Methanococcus voltae: one gene and its partner. The protein of the gene in region 1 binds, or shares a complex with, the protein of each later gene. Links are inferred from orthologs where the notes say so. Each region holds a gene or a part of one and is shown on either strand. Other genes may lie near its edges. The genes, in order: fen and J3E06_RS02295.

What was found.
Region 2: the proteins of fen (region 1) and J3E06_RS02295 are in contact, whole or in part, in a crystal structure (PDB 1RXZ), measured with the Archaeoglobus fulgidus proteins. The link is inferred for Methanococcus voltae from one-to-one orthologs. Residues at the interface, in WP_010877775.1 of Archaeoglobus fulgidus: Lys326, Ser327, Thr328, Gln329, Ala330, Thr331, Leu332, Glu333, Arg334, Trp335, Phe336; in WP_010877842.1 of Archaeoglobus fulgidus: Asn43, Val44, Ala45, Met46, Pro120, Arg121, Pro123, Leu125, Gln151, Met192, Ser194, Asn218, Tyr219, Pro220, Ile237, Leu238, Ala239, Pro240, Arg241, Ile242, Glu243, Ser244.

What each region holds. Positions count from the first base shown.
Region 1 is NZ_JANUCR010000001.1:16,554-19,698, reverse strand. Bases 28-2,823 are described here. They hold fen (flap endonuclease-1), read right to left. Parts: upstream 2,020-2,823; coding sequence 1,036-2,019; downstream 28-1,035. Other genes in these bases: galU (UTP--glucose-1-phosphate uridylyltransferase GalU), read left to right, coding at 2,284-2,823; J3E06_RS00105 (hypothetical protein), read right to left, coding at 28-801. Also shown: more of J3E06_RS00105, read right to left, coding at 1-27; more of galU, read left to right, coding at 2,824-3,145. UniProt on the Methanocaldococcus jannaschii protein: Structure-specific nuclease with 5'-flap endonuclease and 5'-3' exonuclease activities involved in DNA replication and repair.
Region 2 is NZ_JANUCR010000001.1:486,956-490,203, reverse strand. The notes cover bases 54-2,952. They hold J3E06_RS02295 (DNA polymerase sliding clamp), read right to left. Parts: upstream 1,959-2,952; coding sequence 1,149-1,958; downstream 54-1,148. Other genes in these bases: J3E06_RS02290 (selenium metabolism-associated LysR family transcriptional regulator), read right to left, coding at 2,322-2,952; J3E06_RS02300 (hypothetical protein), read right to left, coding at 272-1,045; J3E06_RS02305 (50S ribosomal protein L44e), read right to left, coding at 54-294. Outside these bases: more of J3E06_RS02305, read right to left, coding at 13-53; more of J3E06_RS02290, read right to left, coding at 2,953-3,212.

The DNA of each region.
Region 1 (3,145 bases):
TCCTTTGAGTCCTAATATGATAATGTCAGTTTCTGGCTTTATATCATACAAATGTATTAATTCATTGACCGGGTATGAACCTCTATATATTGGGTGAATTGGTTTGTCAAATAAGTATAAATTACCATTTTCTTTTTCAATAATTCCATTAGATTTTAAATATTCTACAAATTTTTTAGTTTTAAAATCCATTTCTAATTTATTAATGTTTCCATCTAAATTTTTATTTGCAGTATTGTTAATATTTTCATTATTGAACTTTTTATCTTCGTCATTTTCTTTATTTGAGATATTAATAGTGATATTACTATCATCTTCAAATTGTTCAATTTTTATATTATTATTTTTAATATTTTCATTATTTTTAATATTTTCATTATTATTTTCGTTTTTGTCAAGTTCTTCTTTATTTACGTCAGTTTTACCGTTGAAGTCTTCGAAACTTACATATTTATCCATATTTTCGTTTTTGTCAACTGGTTTATTACTTGAATTCTCAAAAGGATTTAAAAACCTTTTAATATTAAGTGAATTCATAAAGTCCATAAATTCCCCAAAAAATGATTTGGAGCTTTTTGCATTTTCAAATTCTTCTTCACTTTCGTAAATTTTGATTTTTTTAGTCTTAAGTTTTCTATCTACTTTGGTAAGTTTTTTATAAATCCATTTTAGTGTGAAATATCCGAATAATACGAAAATTCCTGCTATAATAAATGGAATTAATAAAAGTATTCCTATCCAAAAGATTATTTTTAAAAATAAAGGTATTGAAGAAGATTTTCCATTTACATATATTGTCATATTAACACCTTTGATTAGTGTCATTTATATTAAATTTAATTTTAAGTTTATAACTTAACTTAATCTGACTTAATTTAACTTAACTTTACTTTATCAGTTTAAAGTTTAAATTTATTTTAATTATAAATCAATTATATAGAATATATCGAATTACCTATATTAAACTATCTGTATATTATATTATTATAGATATTAATTATAGATATTAATTATATGATATATACGATTTAAAATTTAAAACCAGCTTTCTAAACTACTCTGTGATAATTTACTTTTAACTAATCCGTCTAATTTTTCAGACGACGATTTAACCCTATCTTCTGAAAAATCATTTTCTTCAACTAAAAATTTAAAAATACCTGCTAAATCCGGTCTTTTTAATTTTAAATCGCTTTTTTTATATTCGCTAAGTACTGGCTCGTCAAATATTTTTCTGATTTCTGAATAATTTTCTATTTCAGGGGCGTATTTCTCCATTTGATTATTTTTAACGACGTCAAGGGCTTTTTTAGGGCCTAATCCTTTAACACCTTTGGGATTATAATCCGTACCTATTAAAATGGACATATCAATAAGTTGACTACGGTTTATATCCAATTCGTCTAAAACGTCTTTTAATTCTATGTATTCGAATTCTTTAGAACTTGAACTGGTTATATTTCGTATTACTCGGTCTGCGCCATATAGTAAAGAATCATAATCCTGGCTAACAACTGCAAAAGCATCCCCTTTTTTTACTATTTCTGCACATTGAGCTTCCCCTTCAGAGCCCGAGGTTAAATGAGGCACGCCCATTAAATCCAATAGTCTTTTACAGTTTAAAACCATATTTGTATCCAAATAATTCATTCTTTTTGCAAATTTTTGCATTTTTTCTGTGTCTTCTTCTTTTTTTGCAACAAGATACTCACTAAGTGCTTTTTGACGTGTTTTACGTCTTTCTTCCCGGGTAATTTCTTTTAATTCGTGAGCTTGTCCATCAAAAACCCATATCGGAGTTAAACCCATTTCAAGCATATTTATGGTTTTGTAAAATATGCCATTATATGCGGAAGTTGTTTCACCACTACTATTTTTTAAGGGCGTTCCGTCCCTCAATCGTATACTCGATAAAAATTGATAAATTACATTCATAGCATCGATTACAATTTTTTTATTATTAAGTTCCTTTTTTGAAATTGATTTTTTTGAAATTAATTCATTAAGCTGTACTCCCATAAAAACACCATATATTTTGATTATAGAATTATATTGTACTACTTTATATATTAATTTTAAATTATATATATTATATATTAAATAAAATGAATTACTATATCATAGATGACACAATATAAGTACAATATATTTAACATATTTAACATATTTAATATAATTAATATAATTAATATAATTAATATAATTAATATAATTAATATAATTATAATCATAATTTAAAAATACAATGGCGTATTTATATTTAAGCGACGAAAGAGGGAAAAAATGGTTAAAAAAGCGATAATTCCAGCAGCAGGTTTTGGTACAAGATTATTACCAATTACAAAAGCACAACCCAAAGAGATGCTTCCGGTGTTGGGTAAACCAATAATCCAGTATGTAATCGAAGATTTGGCAGAAGCAGGCGTATCTGATGTAATAATCGTTACTGGAAAGGGCAAATATGCAATAGAAAACCATTTTGATAAGAATTTTGAACTTGAAGAACGATTGAAGAAAGATGCAAAATGTGATGCTTTAAAGGCAATCAGTGATATTAATAATCTTGCAACGATTTACTATACAAGACAAGGCAAGCAACTTGGATTGGGGCACGCAATAGGTTGTGGGGGCGAATTTGTAGGTGATGAGTATTCTATTTTAATGGTGGGCGATACAATATACTCACAAAATGTTGCAAAAGCACTAATCGATGCACACGAAAAATATGGTTGTTCAGTAATAGCACTCGAAAGAGTTCCTATGGAAGACGTTTCAAAATATGGTGTAATTGAGGGCGGGCAAATCGAAGAAGGGGTTTATAACATTCACGATTTAGTGGAAAAACCACCAGTTTCAGAAGCTCCATCAAATTTAATCATTACAGGAGCTTATTTGTTATCTCCAAAGATATTTGAACACATTAAAAATACAAAACCAGGACGTGGAAATGAAATCCAATTAACAGACGCAATGAAAACCTTGTTAACCGAAGAAAAAATTATCGGAATCGAATTAAATTACAAGAGATACGATATTGGGGATATAAAAGGATGGTTAGAGGCAAACGTTGAGTTAGGAATTGAAAACATACCTGGATTTAAAGAATATTTAAAATCGTTATGTGATGAAGAAATTAATACAAAAT
Region 2 (3,248 bases), 470 kb from region 1 along the record:
GTTGAATTTTACTTATTCAACTAATTCAAACATTCTTGCTCTGAATCCACCGTTGCTTCTTGTGTGCATTTTTCCACATTCTGCACATTTGTATCTTAAATCCAATTTTTTAATTGGTTTTGCTCCACCAGGTAATGGTCTTGGGTAACCCCCGTAACCTGCAGTTACTCTTCTGAATAACCTCTGACCTCTTCTCAATTCACTTGCTTTTCTCTTTTTAGCTCTTTCAACTGTATGAACGGTATGTTTTTTACAGTATGGGCAATATCTTTTAATTTTCTTTTTCATTTTCATAAATATTCACCTGTTCCACTATATTGTGTTTCTCTAAAATTTTTGAAAATCTCCCATCTAAAGAAATTATATCATTTTTATTTAAACCATAAACACAATTTCCATCAGTAAAATATGGAAATTTATGATTGACTCTTACAATATGAATATCTCTTTCAGTATTTATAACTTTTGGTATTTCATCATTCATATTTTTATTAACATTATCTTGAAAATCAGGGTTTAAATTTAAAGAATAATCATTTTTAAGTTCATTTTTTCCAAAATTTTCACTTGATTTTCCAAAATTTTCTTTTAAATCATCGGATAATTCTGTAGAGCCATTTGATATAGGATTAGACTGAGGTATACTTTTTTCTTGTTCAGTTTTTGTACTTTTTGTACCAATAATATCAAATTTTTGCACTGAATTATCGATTATAGTTTCAAAATTGTTCAAAAAATTTGGGTTATCACTAAATAAAGTATTATCTATAAGATTATTGATAATCTTATAAATTTCCTTTTCATCTTCAATCAATAATTCGGGATTTTCATTTAAAATAATAATTTTGTATAATCTTATTTTTAATAATGAAGATGAGTAATATTTTAAACGATTGATTTTTTTTATATCAAATTCATTGACATTGTCTTTTTTAGAAATGCTCTCAACATACTTTTTAACATCTGAATACATCGTATCTGATATTTTAAGCAATTTTGGAGAGGCTATTTCATCAAAAAAAGCATTTTTAGCTTTATTGTACATATTTTCACTTATTTTTATTTTATATTATTCTTTAAACACTGTTAACATAAAAAAATTAAAAAATTGTATATTTTGATTTTTTTGATTTAATTTAATCGATTAATTAAGATTCAATTCTTGGAGCAAGTAAAAATACTAATTTTGCGCCACCAATATTGTATTCTACTTTAACTGGCATATCTTCGCCAAGGTATATGTCTAAAACATCATCTGAAGCTGTAGATTTTGTAATATCTTTTAAATATGCAAGATTAAATGTACTTTTTGAGTTTTCCAATACTTTGTAATCAACCATAACATTGTTTATTACTTCTTCATTTCCATTGTTTTCAGACTCTTCAGTATTTACAACTTCGGTTTCTGATTTTGAAAGTGAAAATATGGTTTCACTGTAGTTTAAGTCTCCTTTTGAAGATATAACAAACTGATTATCACTTGAATTAACACTTAAAATAATGTGGTCGTTAACTAATTCTGAGTCCTTTAAAGCTTCTACAAATGCACCTGCTTTTATAGATACTTTATTAGGATATTCTATATCTGGAACTTTTAAATTATTTGATGATATGTCGTATAAGGCCATTGAGAAGTTTCTTGTAACGTTATTTTTAAATGTAGTAAGCAACTTATTTTTTTCTTCATCAAACTCTATAATTATTTTATCATTGCTTTTAGACCTTGCCATTATCTTTTTTAGGGCTTCCAAATCAATACCTAAATCATGTATTCCACTCATATATTCTGAAAACACAGTTTTAGGAATGTTTAAGCTAACTAAAGCCACGTGCGAAGGGTCCATAGCACTTGCCCTAATTCCTTCTTCGTCTACTTCGAAACATATTTCATCTACTAAATTACTTGTAGCATTAATTATCTTTTTGAAGTCTTTTGCATCACAAACTGCTTTAAACATTTGCTCACCACTATTTTTTTAAATAATACGTTTTGTTTAGTATTTAAAAATTCGATTGTAAATTTATTAACAATATATTAACAATACAATAGATACTTAATGTAATTATAATCCATATGGCTATAAATTATATAATTATATAATCAAATTTAAACATTTTTTATTATATTTTAATAACTATATGTAAATAACTATATGTAGATAATGATTTGTTTTTGATTTTATATTAATTTTTTTTTTAAATAATAATATGAGTTATAGATATAATTTTAATATATAATAAATATCCTAATGAAAATGAAAATTTTTAAATTATTCAAAAAAATAAAATAAATAGCATAAATTTAAATTATAGTTATTAAATTAGTCTCCTTTTACAAAATCCCAGAAAGATTTTATTGCACTTGGATTTTTAGGTCTTTTGCCTCTAACCAAGTATAAGTATCTTGTAAGGTCCAAGTCTTCTATTGGAACTATTTTCAAAAATCCAGCATCTGCTGATTTTTTTGCAGGGATTTCTGAGATGATACTTACTCCATAACCTTCTGAAACAGCGGTAATTATTGAAGAAGTACTTCCTAAACTCATAACGGTGTGTAAATCCATCATTGAGTATCCCTTTTTATTTAAAGCATCTATTAGTATCTCACGAGTTCCAGAACCAACTTCTCTATCGACATAGTCTTCCTTTAATACGTCAGATAATTTTGCAATTGGTTTTTTAGCTAATGAATGGTCATTTGGAACTACTAAAACTAACCTATCTTTGCCGATTACAATATTATCATAATTTTTGTCGTATAGATTACCGACTGCAACAATATCCACATTTCTTTCTTCAAGCAATTTGAAACATTTTTCTGAATCGGTAATTTGAATTTCAAAGTTGACATCTTTGTATTCTTTTTTATATTCTTTAATAATACTTGGTATTAAGTACTCACCAGGTGTCGTACTCGCAGCAATTCTAATAATACCTTCAGGATTTTCATGCAACATTTTCATTTGTTGCTTTGAATTGTTAATATATTCCAATACTTTTTCCGCATTTTCTAATAAGATAGTACCTTCAACGGTTAAATCAACGCCTTCGGGAGTTCTTAAGAATAATTGTGCATCAAAAAACTTCTCAAGTACGGAGATGTGATTGCTAACAGTACCTTGGGTTACACCCAATCTTTTAGCAGCTTTCGAAAAGCTTTTAGTTTTTGCAGCATATAAAAAAGTTTGAAAATAACTTATTTTTGGGTCCATAATATCACTACATTATTCTTTTTACTTTTAATTACT